Regions from separate parts of the Paenibacillus sp. OAS669 genome, predicted to be linked through region 4. Evidence: riboswitches for the same ligand, from Rfam matches in the RefSeq annotation. Region 4 holds a riboswitch; each other region holds the start of a gene.

Region 1 (4,798 bases), on a different contig from region 4:
TCGGCCGGGAGTCCATGACGAAAAATTGCCGATTTTGCTGCTGGACCAAAAGCATACGTTGAAGGAAATTTCGCGCAAGTCGGAAATTGTCCGGTCCATCAGCGGCATTCATATGGGGAAATATCATCTGTATTTCCCGGAGGAGCTCTTATCCGCTGATCCGGGCTCCATTCATCCGGAGCACCGCAAGCTGCTTGGCATGGAATAAAAGCTCGTCTATCGAATCGCAAGGACCAAATTGAACTTACATATGAAGGAGTTAATTGCCGCTATGCTGATAGACACGCACACCCATTTGAACGCCCCTCAATTCGATGACGATCGACATGAGGTTATCCAACGGGCATTAGAAAGCGGAATCAGTCGAATCATCAATGTCGGATTTAATCGCGAAACGATCCCTACCTCGATTGCGCTTGCCGAGCAATATGACTTTATTTATTCAACCGTCGGATGGCATCCCCAAGATGCCAAAGATATGATGCCGGGCGATCTGGAATGGATCGAAGAGCTGTGCAAGCACGAGAAGGTGGTCGCCATCGGAGAGATAGGCTTGGATTATTATTGGGATACCTCTCCCAAGGATGTACAGGATCGAGTATTTCGGGAACAAATCCGTCTGGCCCGCAAGCTGGGTATGCCTATCGTGATCCATAACCGGGACGCACACCAAGACATTATCCGGGTTCTTCGAGAAGAGAAGGCTTCGGAGGTCGGCGGCGTCATGCATTGCTTCTCCGGCAGCTGGGAGACGGCCAAGATGTGCCTCGATATGAACTTTTACATCTCCTTCGGCGGCCCTGTCACATTCAAAAACGCCAAGCAGCCCAAAGAGGTGCTGGAGAAAGTTCCGCTGGACCGTTTATTGGTTGAAACCGACGCGCCCTATTTGACTCCGCACCCCTATCGAGGGAAAAGAAATGAAACCGCATATGTGAAATTAGTCGCAGAAACCGCTGCACAAATCAAGGGGTTAACCCTGGAGGAGCTGGCTCACGCGACTACGAAAAATGCAGTTACATTGTTCGGATTACGGTGAAATAAAAGGGGGGTTGGGACAGCCCTATTTTCGTCGAAAACGTGAAAACGAGAGAAAAACATTCAAAAAAATAAGTCAAGTCGAGAAATACATGGGTTATGTTCGTGAAATCAATTAAAAAAATCGGAATTGAACAAAAACGGACCTTTTTTGCCGAGTTTGTATACTTTACAACTTTATATCCGACAGCGTAAACTCAATATTAACTTAATACGATTACCAATTTTCCATTATCGCTGAGTTTCCGTAAGGGAAACGGGGGAACCGCAAAAGGCCAGTCTTGATTTGAAAATAAGGCTAAGGTCACATTTTCTGGGGTGAGTCTTGGATGGGTAGATGTTTGTTTACCCGGATCCAAGTAGGGCGACTCTCAAGTCCGAATCCGTCAGCTAACCTCGTAAGCGTTAAGAGAGAGGTATGATTGTCGTGTGCTTTATTTCATTACTGATGAAATAACCTAAAGTCACGGGAAGAGTCCTCTTTCCGTGACTTTTTTTGTTCTCCCGTCATTGTGATAACTATCCGACAACATAATCATTACCTACAGCCAAGAGGAGGTGCTGGCCGCACGCAGGAGAAACGATATGGATTGCTAGTTGCAGCCCTTAGTTGACCGCACAGGAGAAGCTTAATCGGGCAGAACAAGTGTTCGATGAAGTCTTCCGTGCTTCCAGGATGCGTTGGACTCAACGGTCATGGAGGCTGTTCCTGGGGGAAAGAACGTCGTTAGGCGTTGTTCTTTATTAACCAACAGATTGCAAAACTTAACCATAGTCGCGTCAGATCAATCATGCGTAACACTCGACGGCGGGGCTTTGAAGGAGGACCGAACTAGTGGGAGCTATTCAACACGAGCAAACCCATGTAAGACGATCATCCAGCATGTCCTTCGCATTGCGATGGAGGCATGAAAACTTGCGTTTGATATCGATCATAGCACTTATTTCATTCGCGTTGACTTTCATGTTTTTATTAATGTTATACGGTACGGCTACCAAGAAGGTGACCGTAGTCGTGAACGGAGAAGAAACCGTTGTTTACACCAAGCAATGGGATTTGAAGCATTTACTGGATGAGCAAGGCGTCACTGTAGGAGAGCATGATCGTCTCTCTGCAGCGCTGGATTCGAAAGTAAAATCCGGGGACCGGATTACGATCGAGCATGCAAGGCCGATTCAGCTGACGGCTGACGGAGAAACGAAGACGCTGTACACGGTGCAAAAGACGGTGGGCGGCGCATTGAATGATTTACAGGTTCAGGTAGGAGAGCTTGACAAGGTAACCCCTGTCGTGGATGCCGATCTGCCTGACAGCGGTGAGATTCAAATCGTACGGGTAACCAAAGAGGTTGAAGAGGTTCAAGAAAAGATAGCCTATGACGTTGTGAAAAAGAACGACCCTCAATTGGTAAAAGGCAAGGAGCAAGTGGTGCAGGAAGGCCAGGAAGGCCTGGTTGTGAAGAAAAAGGAAAAGATGTACGAAGACGGTAAGCTTGTATCCGAAGAAGTAGTGGACCAAAAGGTTCAATCAGAGAGCGTCAATAAAATTGTCGCGGTAGGCACCAAAAATCCGGTTGTTGTATTATCGGCATCATCGCCAAATCTACAGGAAGTAACAAAAGGCGGAGTTTCCTTCGGCGTCAAGCAGGTCATTAACAATGTGACATTGACCGCTTATTCAGCGGGCGTTGCTTCGACAGGAAAGAGTACAGAGCATCCGCAGTACGGACTTACGTCTACAGGCACGAGAGTAACGGAAGGTCGCACAATTGCAGTGGATCCCAAGGTGGTTCCGCTGGGCTGGTGGGTTTATATTGACGGGCTTGGATTCCGCAGAGCAGAGGATACCGGAAGTGCAGTCAAAGGAAACATTATCGATGTGTATTTTGACAGCAACGATTATGCCAACCGATTTGGCTTGAAGCGCGGGTATACCGTTTATGTGATTGGACCCAAGAAACCAACCGCGGACTAAGGACCTGCAATTGGGGAAGACTCATTATATATATGCTAAAGGAAGAGAAGAGGGCTACCTCTTCTTTTTTATGTGATCAGGGCAAGTTCACGCGGACAGGCTTCGTCATCACTTGAAAGTGGCGGGAACAAAGGCTAGTATAAAGAAAGCTGTATGGATGATCCTGGTATGGGGTGAAGGAAGGTAAGCAAGGTGATCAAAGAAATTATAGTGGTAGAGGGCAAAGACGATACAACTGCCATCAAAAGAGCCGTAGAAGCCGAGACCATAGAAACGGGCGGCTCTGCGATTAATAAAGACGTTATCCGGCGCATCAAGCTGGCTCAGCAGCGCCGCGGCGTCATCATATTGACGGACCCCGACCATGCGGGCGAGCGCATCCGTAAAATCATTACGGCGCAGGTGAAGGGCTGTAAGCATGCTTTTATCACACAGGAAGAAGCGACGGCCAAAGGGGACATCGGGGTAGAGAATGCTTCGGCTGAGGTCATCCGCAAGGCTCTTGCGAACGTGCGAACCGATTATGAGGCTGAAGAGTCGGATATTACTTGGGAGGACTTGATTGACGCCGGCTTGATCGTCCATCCGCAAGCTGCTGCCCGTCGTATGGAAATGGGCAAGCATTTGGGTATCGGGTACTGCAACGGAAAGCAATTTTATAACCGCTGCCGAATGTTTCGAATTTCCCGCGAGGAGTTCGCGGAGGCATGGAAGCAGCTTGAGAAAAAAGAGGGCGAATCATGACAAATATCCATTTCAATATTCAGGAGGACATTGCCTCCCCAAAAAAAACGAAAGAGCTTCTTCAAAGGCATGGCTTTACGCTGAAAAAAAGCTTGGGTCAAAACTTTTTGATCGATCCGAATATATTAAATAAAATCGTTACCGCCGCAGATCTGGATGCTTCCAAAGGAGCGCTGGAGATTGGCCCCGGGATCGGGGCTTTAACCCAGCAGCTGGCCAAAATCGCAGGCGGCGTCGTTGCCGTAGAGATCGATCAGCGACTGCTCCCGCTATTGGAGGAGACCCTGTCGGCCTATCCGCATGCGAGTGTCGTCCATGGCGACGTACTGAAGGTCAATTTGAAGGAATTGTTTGAACAGCATTTCGCGGCATTCTCCAAAGTGAGCGTAGTCGCCAATTTGCCGTACTACATCACGACGCCGATTATTATGAAGCTGCTTGAGGAAAAGCTGCCGCTGGAGAACATTGTTGTTATGATCCAGAAGGAAGTGGCGGAGCGAATGTCGGCCAAGCCGGGAGGCAAGGATTACGGCAGCTTGAGCATTGCGGTGCAGTACTATTGCGAGCCTGAGATTGTTACGATCGTTCCTCATACGGTATTCATTCCTCAACCGAATGTCGATTCGGCCGTCATCAAGCTGAAGGTTCGGAGCGCGCCTCCTGTGACGGTGACGGACGAGTCCTTCTTCTTCGAGGTCGTTCAGGCTTCTTTCGTGCAGCGCCGTAAAACGATCTATAACAACCTGGCTTCGCGGTTCTTTACCAAAGAGACGAAGAGCCAGCTGGAGGCTATTTTGCACGAGGCGGGCATCGAGCCTTCCCGACGGGGAGAAACCTTGTCGATCGAGGAATACGCTCGTCTGAGCGACTGCTTGCTTCGTGCACGCGGGAGCGAAGCATCGGCAACGTGACTGCGGATTTCATGAAAGGATAGGCTTGCTAATCACCAAATGCCTATTGACGCCATAGGATACACGAGGAGGCGATTTGGCCATGAAACAGGGAGACCTCGTTATTCGTAGATCCTATGGCGGTGATATC
Region 2 (4,798 bases), on a different contig from region 4:
TCCTCCAATACAAGGGTGCTGCAGGCCGCAGCGGCTTTGGCGCCGGAGGGGATGGAGCTGGTTAGCTTTGAGGGGATAGGGGATCTCCCGCATTTTAATCCCGACTTGGATGGAGAGGCTCCACCGGCTCCGGTAGCCGTATGGCGAAAGACGCTGCAAGCGGCAGATGGAGTGATGATCTGTACGCCGGAATATGCGAATGGAGTGCCCGGCGTTCTGAAGAACGCCTTGGATTGGCTGGTCTCGTCGGGAGAGCTGGTGAATAAACCGACGGCCGTCATAAGCGCTTCCCCGCTAGCGACCGGAGGGAAGGTGGCTCATGCTTCCCTGATGCTGACTCTAGGTATGATTACCGCTCACCTGTTCGAAGGAGGACAGCTGTCCATCCCTCTCGTATCCAAAAAGATCAATGAGTTGGGCGAATGGACGGATGCGGAAACGGCTGAGGAGATAAGGCGATTGCTTGAAAGGATGTCGGATGCGGTACTAAAGCGGAGAAGCGAGTGAAATAGAAGGGAAATATTATTGCCCCTTCATGTGGTCTGAACTATAATCTTATATGAATAACACCGAAAGGAGGCAAAAAGCGATGGAAACTATCTTCACGTGCGATGCGTTGGGGAAAAGTGTAAAAGTTTCAGGAGATTTTCATGCAACGGGATACGTCTGCCCTTTTTTAGCTATACATGGTTTAGAAGAAGATAGCTACCGGACTTTTTTTGCCTTCATGCGTCATTAGCGAATATAAATGTTCCTAAATGAATGAATGGGTCGGCGCCGGTGCTGCTGCGGCGTCTTTTTTGTTTTCACGGATATTCTTTATACCGCGTAGAAAGGGTGAGCAAGCGTGGTTAAGAAAGCAGACGATCAAGCCTCCTAAAATAAACAATACTAATGATTTTAGGAGGCTGTCCAAAATGAAAGCAAAACCAAATAACCTTGCACACAATCGAGCATCCGTAAAAGGGTTCATAATGGTCCTTATCTTATCCTCTCTTTTGGCTGCAATCACGGTGGATATGGTGAATCCTGTTCTTGGCCTCATCGGCGATTCTTTACATGCTGCGAAGGCACAAGTAAGCTGGGTAGTAAGCGGAATTACACTTTTACTTGCCATTGGAATTCCGCTTTATGGCCGAATGTCGGATTTTTTTGAACTGAGGAAGCTGTTTGCTTTTGCCGCTTCCGTACTGGCGCTTGGAAGTTTGATTTGTGCCCTGGCTCCGAGCCTTCCGTTATTGGTGTTTGGCCGGATGGTTCAAGGGGCGGGAATGTCTGCGATACCGGTGCTATCGGTAGTCTCTATTTCTAAAGTGTTTGCAGAAGGAGAACGCGGAGCAGCATTAGGCGTTGTTATGGGATGTATCGGGATTGGAACAGCATTTGGGCCGATATTCGGAGGCTTTGTAGGGCAAGCCTGGGGCTGGCCTGCGCTATTCTGGATCGCTTTTGTACTGTCACTTCTTATCGTAGTCGGGGCTGTCTGTACTCTACCGGTAATAAAACCGGAAATTGAACAGGAACATGGACAAAGAATGGATTGGATCGGAGGCGTTCTGCTTGGCCTTACCACGGGATTATTCCTGTTTGGTTTAACGCAAGGGGAAAGCGTTGGCTTTACCTCTTTAGCTTCCTTAGGAAGTCTTTTTGGAGCCGTATGTGCCTTGGTTGCGTTTATTTGGCGTATTCGTACGGCAAGCGATCCTTTTGTACCTGCGATCCTGTTCAAAAACAGGCCTTATATTCACGCGGTCGCTGTGGCTTATTTATCGGCTTTTGCCTATTTTGCGGTTCTAGTATTTGTACCGCTGCTCCTTGTAGAAGCCAACGGACTTACCCCTGGAGAAGCGGGGGTAACGCTGCTGCCAGGTGGTGCGGCTGTCGCGCTGCTTTCGCCGTGGGTTGGCCGAATATCTGACCGTGCCGGGAGCAAACCGCTTGTCATTGCCGGGTTAATCGTGATGGGAATATCCACTCTGTTCTTGTCGATAGCTTCGGGGGCATCGGCCCTTTTGGTTTCGTTGGGGGTCATCGGGGTAGGGATAGCTTTCGCTTTCATTAACTCGCCCGCCAATAGTGCTGCTGTAGGTGTTCTTGAGAAGGCCCAGGTCGGGGCAGGAATGGGATTATTCCAGGGAGCATTATATTTCGGGGCGGGATCAGGAGCCGGCATCATCGGAGCTTTTCTGCATGCACGCAGCGATGCTTCCCATTCGTTAAATCCATTCTACAAGTTTGAGGCGATAGGTTATTCCGACTCCTTTCTGGCGGCTGCTATTGCAGTCATCTTCGCTCTGATAGCAAGCTTCGGCTTGAAGAGCGACAGGAAGTAACACCGTTCAAACCATACTGACTGTACTGAAGCAGCCTTATAGCGAGGCGGCTCGAACTGTCGGCAAAATCTTGCCGGCAGTTTTTTTTCGGGGGCTTCCGTATTTCCTGCCAGTATAGTTAAACGTTCGCAGGTCCCATCCGACTGGTCGAAATTGGAAGGGTGAGAAAACGGGTTCAAGTGGAACTTTTTCGGGTAACCAATCGTATAGAAGAAAGAGAGCCCTGCAGGCTTGTCCGGACGCTGGAGACGTAACGGAGGCAAACGCTGAGGGCTTCAAAAAAAGTTGCGCGATGCTTCTATTTGCTGTCGGTCATCACAGCTTGGTACTGCTCTTCCGACAGGATGCGTTTCGCTGTGACAAAACGCTTGGCGTAGTAGGAATCGCTAAGCTTGGTCACGGTAACGCCTTTGTTTGTGGCGGAATGGTAGAACTTTCCGTCACCAACATAAATACCGACATGTGAGATTCCTTTGCCATCCGTGTTATAGAACACAAGATCGCCTGGGCGTAGCTCATCTTGGGACACCGTTGTACCGATCGCTGCTTGTCCTTTAGACGTATGAGGCAAATCGATATCGAATTTTGCGAAGACGAAGGAAGTGTAGCCGGAGCAATCGAAGCCTTTTGCTGTGGTACCCGCCCATTTATAAGGCGCTCCCAGCTCTTCGTTCACGGCTTGACTTAGCGGCGTTTCCGCAAAAGCGCTTCCTACTTGAATGCTGCAAAACAGTGCCACAGAAACGGCAAAACCAAAAAACTTTTTCAAAGGAAATTTTCCCCTTCCGATGCCTACGAGGTTAGCTTAAGGGTTCGGTTGAAGGCTCCCTATGATCACTCTGTTGCGAGATCAATTCACCCGGGTATTTGGATCCCCCGTTTTCCGCTGTGGAAATTCGGCAATATGTACGTTATTTTTGTTACGACTACAACAATTCGATCAAATATGCAGTTTTCCTCCCGCCGTCATAAAAAGTTCACAATTATAAAGGTTTTTTTGCTATATTTCTCGAAATTTCTAAAAAAGCAGTAGATGAAAAGGTTTACAATGAAAAATCATTGGGAGGAAACGGGGTGTTCCCATTCATATTTCGACAAAATGCTGAGTCGTTTGACATGGGCGTCGTCCAAATCGTGGAACATTACTGTCTGTAGTGGGGATGCCCGATTTAGCGGGCTATTGACTTTATGGATAAAATCTGTTATCTCACATTGGATGGCATGAATTGGGATGTAACCCTGAACCCTAAAACATGAAAAAACCGTCGCAGCTTCCAAGGGGATGCGGACGGTTTTTTTGATATATTAAAATTTAGCGGATCAGTTAGTTTCTATCTGCCGGTCAGGACATCGGGGGAAGCTATTCGCTTTTGGCGGACCAAAGCGCGTATTGAGCCGTGATCTCCCACATTTTGCAGAACATATGGATGAAGCGGTAGGCTTGAAAGCCGAGAAGAGCAAGGAATCCGGCCCATATCATGGTGGATGTCACGACGGCGGCGGTAATAAGAAGGCCGATCAGCGTAACCGTGACAGCGATCAACAGAGCTGGAAGAACGTTGCGCAGCAGGAGGGATACGGAGAATAAGGATGACTTTCCGCATACTTTCCCGAATTGCAGATACATAAACAGCGTCTGCAGAATAAACATGTAGGCCAGATAGGCCCCGAGCCAAGGCAGCAATTCCTGCGCGGCCGCATACAGTGTTGCTTGCTTGCTGTACAGCTGAGCTGCTTTGGGGATCAGCCAGTACAGCGGGCCGAGCTGCAGCGCCATTTGGGCCAGGTAGTAGCCGAAGAACGGTAAGGTCAGCTCACGTATCCCTTGGACGAACCGGTAGCCGGCGTTTAATTCGGTATGCTTAAGTGAGTAGTATACGCCGGCGTTCAGCACCGGGGTGAGCAGCATGCGGGCCAGCAGCAGCCCGAGCCCCCACAGAAGGTAAGGCTGCACGAGGTCGGTCTTCGTCAATTGGAACTGGCCTTCGATCCAGAAGAGCTGTACCGCTTCACGGGCCTGCTCTTTGCCGGGATAGCGGCGGAGCAAGGGGAAGACGATGGAGTGGATCCATTCGAAGAGCCCGAGCCCCCACAGCAGATTATAAATAAATAGAGTGCATACGGTAAAAGGCTGGTTCCAGGCTAAGCCCAATCCTTTTTTTATTAAATTCAACATAAGCGCTTGCTCACCTCACCATGCGACCCAGCCGAACAAGGTCTCGATTAATTTGACCACACCGACATTCCAGCGAATGGATAGCTTGCTGTCCACATTAGTTTTCATAAAGCTGTTGATTCGCTTGTTTTCCAGCACGATAGAGTAATGCGGGTCGATAGAAGCGTAATCCAAAGGCGCCGTGTGATTCAGCTTGAACTGGACGTCGGCGTCGATCCCGTCCCAGGTTTTGTCAATTTGCGAGCCATCGGCAAAATGGAAGCGGATGGGAATCGTAGAATAGGTTCCC
Region 3 (4,798 bases), on a different contig from region 4:
AGTGACGACAGCCAGCACCGTGAAGGTGAGAATGGAGCCTGTCGCATCGTTGAAGGCCGATTCACTCTCGACGGTCTCACGGACCTTCGTACGGATCGTCACCTGCTTGAACACGGGGATAAGCGTAGCCGGGTCCGTGGAAGAAATGATGGCTCCGAGCAATACGGCATACAGAAGCGGAATGCCCAGCAGCCAATGAGCCGCCATAGCAACGACTCCGCAGGTTATCAACACGCCCGGCACGCTCAATAGCGCGACGGACAGCCATACCTTCTTCAGGCCGGACAGCCGGATGTTGCGCCCTCCATCGAACAAAATGAGCACGGAGCCGATAGTCAAGATGAATTGATTGGTCAGTGAGCTGCTGGTCTCTGAGACCCAGTGCAGTCCCTGCCCTACAATCATGCCCGCGATCAGGAATAAAGCGACATCAGGCAGCTTCAATTTGCCGGCCAAGCGTCCGAAAATCATCCCCAGACCAAGAATGAGCACCAATAATAGCAAGATATGATGGACTATTTCCGAAACGTCGTTGGCCATGCTCTTTTGTCACTCCATTGTCCCAGATGTGCAGCGTCTCTATTTCTTGTGACGGCTGATTATTTGCTAACGGATTACTTCGCTCTCGAACAAATCAATCTGCTCGTTCGTTCCTATGATGACCATAATGTCCTGTTCATCCAGCGTATCTACAGCGGTCGGAGCAATAATGACTCCGTGCTTCTTATTGATAGCGACGACACTGCACCCGTATTTGGCTCGAGGGTCCAGCTCCTTGAGCGTCCGGCCGGATAAGCGCTTAGGTACCGACAGCTCTGCGATGGTATAATCTTTGGACAGTTCGATATAATCGAGCAGGTTCGGTGAAACCAGCTGATGCGCTACGCGAATCCCCATATCCCTCTCCGGGAAGATCACCCGGTCAACGCCGATCTTGTTCAGCACCTTCCCGTGAAGCTCGGAGAGCGCCTTCGTGACCACCATCTTGACACCAAGGTCCTTGAGCAGGATCGCTGTCAAAATGCTTGCCTGAATATCATCCCCGATGGAGACGACCGCACAATCAAAATTACGCATGCCTAGCGACTTCAACACATCTTCATCCGTAGAATCCGCGACGACGACATGCGTCAAGACATCGCTCATCTCCTCTACGGCTTCCTCATCCTTATCGATGCCCAAAACCTCGTATCCGAGATCCACCAGCTCCCTGGCCAAACTCGATCCGAATCTCCCCAGCCCAATCACTGCATACTGACTACGTTTCATTGTCTTAACTTTTCCCCTATCCAATGGTTATTTTCCCTTCCGGGTATCTGTATAATTCTTTTTCCGTTTTTGGCCCAAGCGCATATGCCAGCGTCAAAGGACCGAGACGGCCCGCAAACATCATCAGGCAAATCAATATTTTGCCGACATCGGTCAAATCCGTCGTCATTCCCATCGTCAAGCCAACCGTGCCGAAGGCGGAGGTCACCTCGAACAAAATCATCAGGAATGGATGGTTTTCCGTCGTGGACAAAATCATCGCAACGAAGATGACCATAAACAAGGCGATCATCGTAAGCGTAATAGCTTTCAAAATACGGTCCTTACCCAAACGGTAATGAAACAGGACAATGTCTTCCTTCCCCCGGACCATAGCTATCATCGCGCCAATCAGCGTCGTGAAGGTGGTCGTCTTGATCCCGCCCCCGGTAGAGCCCGGAGAGGCGCCTATAAACATCAGGATGATCATGAAAAACTGCGTCGCCTGGCGCAGGCTTCCCAAATCTACCGTATTGGCTCCCGCCGTGCGCGGAGTTACCGATTGGAAGAACGATGCCCAGATCTTGCCTCCCCACGTCAGTGAGCCTAAGGTTTTGGCATTCGTAAATTCAAATATAAAGATGACGAGTGCGCCAATAAGAATAAGCAAGCTTGTCGCGCTCAAGACCACCTTGGAATGCAGCGACAGCCGCCGGTGGTTCCTGTAGTCCATAACGTCCGACATGACTACAAACCCAAGACCTCCCAGAATGATAAGCCCCATTGAAACGATATTGACGACGGGGTCATTGACATATGAGGTAAGACTCGTGAACGGACCATAGACCGATCCGAACAGGTCAAAGCCGGCATTGTTGAAGAAGGAGATCGCATGCCAGAAGCCAAAATAAATCCCTTTGGCCGGGCCCAGCTCCAACGACCATCGAATCGAGAAAATCACTGCCGCAGCGAGTTCAATTGTGAGTGAGTATCGAATGACCCGGCGGATCAACCGTACGATCCCTTCCATGCTTCCCTGGTTCATCGCTTCCTGCAGGATTAACCGTTCTTTCAAGGAAATTCGCTTTTTTAGCGCAAAAGCAAACAGGGTCGCCATCGTCATAAAGCCCAGACCGCCGACCTGGATCAGCAAGATGATGACAATTTGCCCGAATTTCGAAAAAAACGTTCCCGTATCCACAACGACGAGCCCTGTCACACAGGTGGCCGATGTCGCGGTAAACAACGCATCCAGAAAGCGCAGGGGCTTGCCTGTAGCCGAGGCGACCGGGAGGGACAGGAGCATGGCGCCTGCAAGAATAATCAATGCAAAGCCGATAACTAATATTTGCGGCGGTGTGAGTTGAATTTTTTTGGTTACGGGCTTCATCGTTCACCTCAATTTCGGTTTTCAGGCAATAAAAAAGACACTGGAAACCCAATGCCCTATACAGGTTCCTGCAACAAAGCCTACGAGGTTAGCTGACGGATTCGGACGCACAGGTACCCTATCAATTCCATCTCGCGAAATGGAATCGAATTCACCCCTTATTACTCATGGTTCCCCCGTTTTCAAAAAGAAATTCGGCTTTTTATTCAATTGATATGAATTATAATGTGCTTTGCTTGTAATCACAAAGTCGCTTTTACTCGAAAACGGGTAATAATCGGATTATTAGAATACTTAGTATGAAGCTGATAGAGCCGGCGCTTCGCTTTTCAACGATTTTCCCCTTCTTGCTCTGAATTTCATTGGATTTTGGCCGGGCATGTGTGCTAAGTTTAATGAATACAATGACATATCCTCACCATTTTATAAGCATAATGTAAGCTTCTAATTCTAAGTAAGGAGACATGGCATGGTAAAACGTCAAACCGACTTCCCTCTTCTCATTTTGGCACTTTTTGGAATTATCTTGTATGTATCGATCGCCGCCATCTCTTCCTGGCTCCAGGATGAATCGGTTGAGCAAGTACAGGAGGCCTCCCTCCCAACGGTTACGAAGCAGCAGGCAGCAGAGGCGGCCGTCCGGTTCGTTCAGGAGCGCTTCGGGCTCTCGGCCGATTATCGTACCGGCACCTTGTTTCAGTCTCATTCCGATCGAAGCGGATATCTGCAAAAAGCGGAGCTGCTCGATGAATATGTCAAGCGCTTTGCCGCCTATCCTATCGATTATTTTGAGGTGGAAATTAACGACAATTCGAACCTTGCTACCTATTACGTAGAGGTTAACTTTACCAACTTAAATATAATGGGCTGGAACGCGTACTACGCTCCCTCGAGCAAAAAGCAGACTGTTGCCTCATTGGGAGACTCATTGGCGATAGCGGAGCAAACGTTGAAGGACCAGGGCTACACGCTATCCGATTTCACGAGAATCCATCCGGTAACCGAGCCGGAACCGCCTGTAACGAACGGTCGCGGTACGCCTTACCTATTTGAGAGTAAAGACAAACAAATAGGAGAAGCCAAGCTTAGGTTAAGCTTGTCGGTAGACGGCGGAAAGGTCACGGCCTTCCATACGGCGTTTTCCATACCTGAGTCCTTTGCCGAATGGAAGGAACAGCAGAATGACAATGCTTCCTTGATGACCCGGATTAGTCTCGGAGCTTCTCTCATCATGGCGGCTGCGGCTGTATTCCTTATGATTCGATACCGCAAAGAATGGACCTTTCGGCGCGGGATCTTTTTAACCTTCATTTTTGCTGCCATCTATATCTTCAACAATTTCAACATGCTTCCGGCATTCCGGACCATGCATTCCAATGGGCCTTCCGATTGGGGCGCTATGTTTAACCTTTGGTTTATTAATATCGTTACTGCTATCATGGCTGTCAGCGTCTATTTTTCGTTTCAGGCGGGACGTCAGCTATGGCAGAGGCAGGGCTGGATTACCTGGCCCGTTTGGAGGGACGATTCGTTTGGGGGGCATATCCGCAGCTCAATGATTCGGGGGTATCTGCTCTGTATTTTCATCCTGGCCGTGCAGCAAACGCTATTTTTCATAGCGGGCGAATACTTTGATGTCTGGTCCGTGAACGACCCTGCCGATTCCGTCCTGAACATGTCTTGGCCCGCGGCTTTTCCTCTAATGGCATGGGCAGCGGCGATATCCGAGGAAGCCATCTACCGGCTGTTCGGCATCGCCTTCTTCATGAAGCTCGTACGCAACCGGTTCCTTGCAGTGCTGCTGCCAAGCATGATTTGGGCGCTCAGTCATACGCAGTACCCTATCTACCCGGTCTATACGCGTTTTATTGAGGTAACGATCATCGGAATCATTTTTGGCTATGCCTTTTTGAAATACGGCTTGATGACCGTACTCTTCGCTCACGCAACGATGGACAGCATCCTGATGGGCTTGTCGCTGCTGGACTTGAAGGGCACGCCGTTTCTCATCACCGGCATCTTTTATATCCTCTTCCCAGGGCTGGTGGGCCTGGCCGTCGCTTGGCTCCATGCCAAAGCAAAGAGGAACCCTCCGACTCTCCGTACGAGTCATTAGATTCCTCCCGGTTATAATGTCAAAAAGCTGGAAGCTTCCGCCAA
Region 4 (4,798 bases):
ATCCACACCCCTTGGGTTGGTGCCGTCATGGTGTTTGGAGCCATTATATTAACAGGCTGGAGCCGCTTCTTAGAAAAAAAGGATGCAGCTCGCGTTCAGCTGGACAGTGCCGCTTGAATTATAGGCTGAATCAAAACCAATCTTTTTATTAACAAATCCTTGGGAGGCTATATTAAAATGAGTAAACATGTACAAGATACCGTAACCTTAAATAATGGAGTGAACATGCCTTGGCTCGGACTAGGCGTATTTAAAGTGGCGGAAGGCTCCGAGCTGGTGCAGGCCGTTGCGTCCGCCTTCAAGCACGGCTACCGCAGTATCGATACGGCGGCTATTTATGAGAATGAAAAAAGCGTAGGGGAAGGGATCCACGAGTCTATTCGGGAACATTCTATCCGAAGAGAAGATCTATTCGTCACCTCGAAGGTCTGGAATGCCGACCTGGGTTATGAATCGACCCTTGCTGCCTATGAAACCAGCCTGCAGAAGCTGGGCTTGGACTACCTCGATCTGTACCTTATCCACTGGCCTGTCCAAGGCAAATACAAAGAGGCTTGGAGAGCATTGGAGACTTTGTATAAAGCAGGCCGCGTCAAAGCCATTGGCGTAAGCAACTTCCAAGTCCATCATCTGAAGGACTTGATGAAGGATGCCGAGATCAAGCCTGCGGTCAATCAGGTTGAATTTCACCCTCGCTTGACGCAGCAGGAGCTGCGGGATTTCTGCAAGGAGCAAGGCATACAGCTGGAAGCCTGGTCTCCTCTCATGCAGGGCCAGCTACTGGATCATCCTGACCTTCAAGAGCTCGCGGCGAAGTACGGCAAATCAGTAGCCCAGGTGATTCTGCGCTGGGATTTGCAGCATGGCGTGATCACGATTCCCAAATCCACCAAAGAGCAGCGGATTATTGAAAACGCGGATTTGTTCGACTTTGAGCTATCGGCCGATGATATGAACCGAATAGACCGATTGAATCAGGATCTTCGGGTAGGTCCGGATCCGGACAACTTTGATTTTTAATGAAATGATGGAATGAAAAAAAGCAGCGGCAGCCGGACATGAAAGCCATGTCCTTGGCTTGCCGCTGCTTTTTTATTATTGGCTATTCCATGTTACCAGGCATACGCCTTAGGCGCTTCGCCGCCAGGTCCGGGGAAAATCTCGTCCAGCCGCTTCAGCACATCCTCATCCAGCTTGATATCCGTGACACGCAGCGTACTCTGGAACTGCTCCAGCGTCCGCGGCCCAATGATCGGCGCTGTCATCGCCGGATGGACTAACGTCCAAGCCAGCGCTACATTGGCTTCACTCTCGCCAAGCTCCTTGCACAGCTTGCTGAACACCTCCAGCTGGCCGCGCCGCTCTTCGGCGCGTGCCTGGATGCGGACGCTGCGCGATCCTTGGGCAGGGTTCAGCGCATTGCCGCCGAGAAGACCGCCGTCGAGAGGACTCCAGGCGATAACCCCGATCCCGAATTCCTCTGCCGCAGGGAGCACCTCCAGCTCGGGCCATCTGCACAGCAAGCTGTATTTATGCTGCTCCGACACAAGCCCAAGAAAATGGCGGCTCTTGGCTTCATATTGAGCCTTCACCAAATCGCGCCCTGCAAAATTGCTGGCCCCCACATAGCCGATTTTGCCTTGATAAATAGACACGCGAAACGCTTCCCAGAGCTCATCCCACGCAGCATGGCGATCCACGTGATGCATCTGGTACAGCTCAATATGTTCGGTTTGAAGCCGCTTCAATGAAGCATCCAAATGTCGTCTAATTTTATAAGCAGAGAGCCCTCTGGCCGCATTAGGCCCGTCATTCGGGTCCTCCATATCTCCGTATACTTTGGTCGCCAGCACGACCTTCTCCCGGCGGCCTCCGCCTTGAGCGAACCAACGGCCGATAATCTCCTCTGTTCTCCCTCGCGCACCCGGCCCGCCATAAACATTCGCCGTATCAAAAAAATTGACCCCTGCATCTACAGCCGCATCCATGATCCGGTAAGCCTCCGATTCGTCCGTATCGACGCCGAAGTTCATGGTTCCCAGGCACAGCCTGCTCACCTTCAATCCGGAACGGCCTAAATAAGTGTACTCCATAACCCATACCTCCTTATTTTGAGTGCTGCGGTACTTCCCATTCTCATCATACCGCTCCTTGGATTTTTTTAACAGTACGCAATATTAGGTAAGATAGGCAGTCCGGGGATATTAAGTTACCTCAGCGTAAGTCTTGCTCCCATGCAAAAATGTGCCGCAAGTCCCTTTAACTTTGGCCCCCTATGGTGTATCTTGGTAACTGCTCATGAAAAGTTATCCTTTTTTTGCGGAAAATGATGGAGCGTTTGGCGAAGCTTACCCACTGATTCGCCGATGGATTCACGAATACAATGTATGGACAGCTTTTAGTAAAAAATGCCGAATCAGCACAGCATAAGTGCTTGTACGGGGGACATCTTATTTTGGGGTGAATATTCGTCGGTTTATTGGATGAATAAGGGAAAACCTCTCCCTAACCCGTCAACTAACCTCGGAGGCAATTAGGAGGAATCAGGTTTTGAAGTTTTTTGGAAAAAAGCTTATTTTTTCGTTTGCATTTATTTCTTGCAGTCTCTTTGCCGGAGTACATGCCCATGCCTCAGCTTTGGATGAAGGAGTCAAGATTCAGGTTAATGATACGATCGTGAACTTTCCTGAGGGGCAGCCTGTCGTGGACACCTACTCCCAGCTTCAGGTACCGTTCCGTCCACTGATGGAAGCGCTTGGATACCAGATCAACTGGTCCAGGGAAGGAAAAGAAATTCGTGTCTCCATGAATAAGGGAAATCAGACCCTGGAGTTGAAAACCGGGGATACGTTTGTGCTTGTCAATGGAAAAAAAATCGATGTTACTTCCTTGATCGGCATGGATCGGGGAAGCGTATATATCCCGCTCCGTTTCATTTCGGAAGCACTCGGCTATAAAGTGCAGTGGGATAATGACAATCAGCTCGCTATCGTGGATGCGGATGGGAAGTACCACGCCCCTGCCTGGTACAGAGCCAAGAAGCAGGATACGATGCTGCAGTTCGCCCAAGCCTATCTTGGCGTTCCTTATCGATGGGGAGGCAGCACTCCGAACGGGTTTGATTGTTCAGGATTCGTCCGTTTTGTCATTGCCGCTAACCAGGGAATCGATCTCCCCAGAACCTCGAATGAGATGTACGATACGGTAGGAGTCTCCGTTGCCAACCCTTCGCCGGGCGACCTGGTATTCTTCGCGGGGGCCTCCCATGTCGGAATCTACTTGGGGAATGGACAGTTCATTTCGGCTACGAATTCCCGCGGAGTTCACATTGATTCGCTGTACAGCTCTTATTGGGGCTCCAGGTACATAGGGGCCAAGGCTATTACGTTGTAAGGTGGAACAGGCTGCTTTTCGCAGCTTGAGTCTGTTGAAAAACCTGAAAATTGGATAAATAGCTTTGGTACCCCCAGTGGGGTATCCCCCTCCGGTCGCTGTTGTTTTCGGGAAATTTTTGATTATATTCGCTTTATAGAGGGGATTTCCCGAAAACAAAGGCGAACGCTATCGCTCCTCCAAGGGATACCCCACCTAGCCATTTGCTATTTTTCCGTAAGTTAGTTTTTTTCAACAACCTGGCGGGCTGCTTATGCAGCCTGTTTTTATATATATTAGTAGACCTCCGAAGCAGAAGAGCTTAAAGGCAGACATGTCCTCCAGCAAGCTATTCTCCTCTTATGGAGTCCCTCACCTTCACAAAATGCGGGTTATTCATAATCCCGATAATGTTGCCGAACGGATCGACAACGGAGGCAGTAATGAAGCCGCCGCCGCGCTCTTTCATCGCTTCGAGCTCCTCAACCCCCATCGACAACAGCTTATCGAGAACCGCGGATATATCGTCTACATGCCAATAAAGTGTTGCGCCTCCCGGGCCCTTCGCTAAACCTGCGGGTGCATAGCGTCTATCAATCAGTCCCAGCTCTTGCTGATAGTCACCAAGACGGAATTCGGCATAGCCCGGTCTCTCAAAATACGGTTCGATTCCAAGAAGCTCCGTGTACCACGCTTTTGCCTTATCCAGATCATCCGCCCAAAAACTGATTGTAGCTATCCCCCGAAACGTTTGTGCACCTTGCATCTGCATGACCTCCTAAGATCACTTTATATTGGGTAATCTTATTGTACTCGGCCCACACTGACAAAGGTGTGTCAGTGATTCTGCAGTGTTTAATAAATTATCGCGATCGGAATCTTATCCGTTCTATCTTGATAATAAAAAACGGTCGGCCAATACTTTGGCCAACCGTTTTTTATTCACATGAATGTATATGGAGATCCTCTCTCATAGGGACTCTATTTATACCGTAATGACCGTAATTCCAAGATCCTGCAGCTGCTCGACCATCTCTTTCTCTATGCGGCGATCCGTAATAACGACATCGATTTCGGACAAATCCGCAACATGAGTAAATGCTTGCACGCCGAATTTGCTCGAGTCGACCAGAAGAATGACTTCATCCGCAATACCGATCATCCGCTCTTTGATGCGGGCCTGCAGCTCGTTAGACTCGCTGATTCCGCGCTCAAGATGGACGCCCTTGCAGGATAGGAATACCTTATCGACATGATAAGTATCCAGGGAACGCTCTGCCAGAGGACCGACGAAGGATAAGGAACGTTGTGCCAATATGCCCCCCGTCGAGATCACATCGATCTTCTCCTTTTTGCTCAGCTCCGTTGCGACCTTGATCGAATTGGTAAGAACGGTCAGAGGAAGATCAGGTACTTCCGCAGCCAT

The links. A riboswitch is a leader RNA that binds a small molecule or an ion and turns the genes downstream of it on or off. The one in region 4 is predicted to bind cyclic di-AMP.
Region 1: it holds a riboswitch for cyclic di-AMP, as region 4 does, so the genes downstream of both, GGC63_RS32395 (ubiquitin-like domain-containing protein) here and GGC63_RS30255 (NlpC/P60 family protein) in region 4, are expected to answer to the same signal.
Region 2: it holds a riboswitch for cyclic di-AMP, as region 4 does, so the genes downstream of both, GGC63_RS14595 (C40 family peptidase) here and GGC63_RS30255 (NlpC/P60 family protein) in region 4, are expected to answer to the same signal.
Region 3: it holds a riboswitch for cyclic di-AMP, as region 4 does, so the genes downstream of both, GGC63_RS19635 (TrkH family potassium uptake protein) here and GGC63_RS30255 (NlpC/P60 family protein) in region 4, are expected to answer to the same signal.

The regions. Positions count from the first base shown of each region.
Region 1 covers NZ_JADBDR010000025.1:11,138-15,935, forward strand. The annotation lists gene GGC63_RS32385 (HD domain-containing protein) at 1-208, shown strand, start outside; gene GGC63_RS32390 (TatD family hydrolase) at 272-1,039, shown strand; cyclic di-AMP (ydaO/yuaA leader) riboswitch at 1,264-1,459, shown strand; gene GGC63_RS32395 (ubiquitin-like domain-containing protein) at 1,874-3,013, shown strand; gene rnmV (ribonuclease M5) at 3,206-3,757, shown strand; gene rsmA (16S rRNA (adenine(1518)-N(6)/adenine(1519)-N(6))-dimethyltransferase RsmA) at 3,754-4,668, shown strand; gene yabG (sporulation peptidase YabG) at 4,751-4,798, shown strand, end outside.
Region 2 covers NZ_JADBDR010000006.1:30,996-35,793, reverse strand. The annotation lists gene GGC63_RS14610 (NADPH-dependent FMN reductase) at 1-507, shown strand, start outside; gene GGC63_RS14605 (hypothetical protein) at 590-739, shown strand; gene GGC63_RS14600 (MFS transporter) at 918-2,333, shown strand; gene GGC63_RS14595 (C40 family peptidase) at 2,632-3,102, opposite strand; cyclic di-AMP (ydaO/yuaA leader) riboswitch at 3,108-3,245, opposite strand; gene GGC63_RS14590 (hypothetical protein) at 3,694-4,509, opposite strand; gene GGC63_RS14585 (M1 family metallopeptidase) at 4,525-4,798, opposite strand, start outside.
Region 3 covers NZ_JADBDR010000008.1:315,388-320,185, reverse strand. The annotation lists gene GGC63_RS19645 (cation:proton antiporter) at 1-540, opposite strand, end outside; gene GGC63_RS19640 (potassium channel family protein) at 607-1,269, opposite strand; gene GGC63_RS19635 (TrkH family potassium uptake protein) at 1,286-2,638, opposite strand; cyclic di-AMP (ydaO/yuaA leader) riboswitch at 2,701-2,848, opposite strand; gene GGC63_RS19630 (CPBP family intramembrane glutamic endopeptidase) at 3,108-4,754, shown strand.
Region 4 covers NZ_JADBDR010000019.1:88,217-93,014, forward strand. The annotation lists gene GGC63_RS30240 (MFS transporter) at 1-117, shown strand, start outside; gene GGC63_RS30245 (aldo/keto reductase) at 178-1,020, shown strand; gene GGC63_RS30250 (aldo/keto reductase) at 1,113-2,093, opposite strand; cyclic di-AMP (ydaO/yuaA leader) riboswitch at 2,400-2,547, shown strand; gene GGC63_RS30255 (NlpC/P60 family protein) at 2,551-3,393, shown strand; gene GGC63_RS30260 (VOC family protein) at 3,722-4,138, opposite strand; gene GGC63_RS30265 (DeoR/GlpR family DNA-binding transcription regulator) at 4,358-4,798, opposite strand, start outside.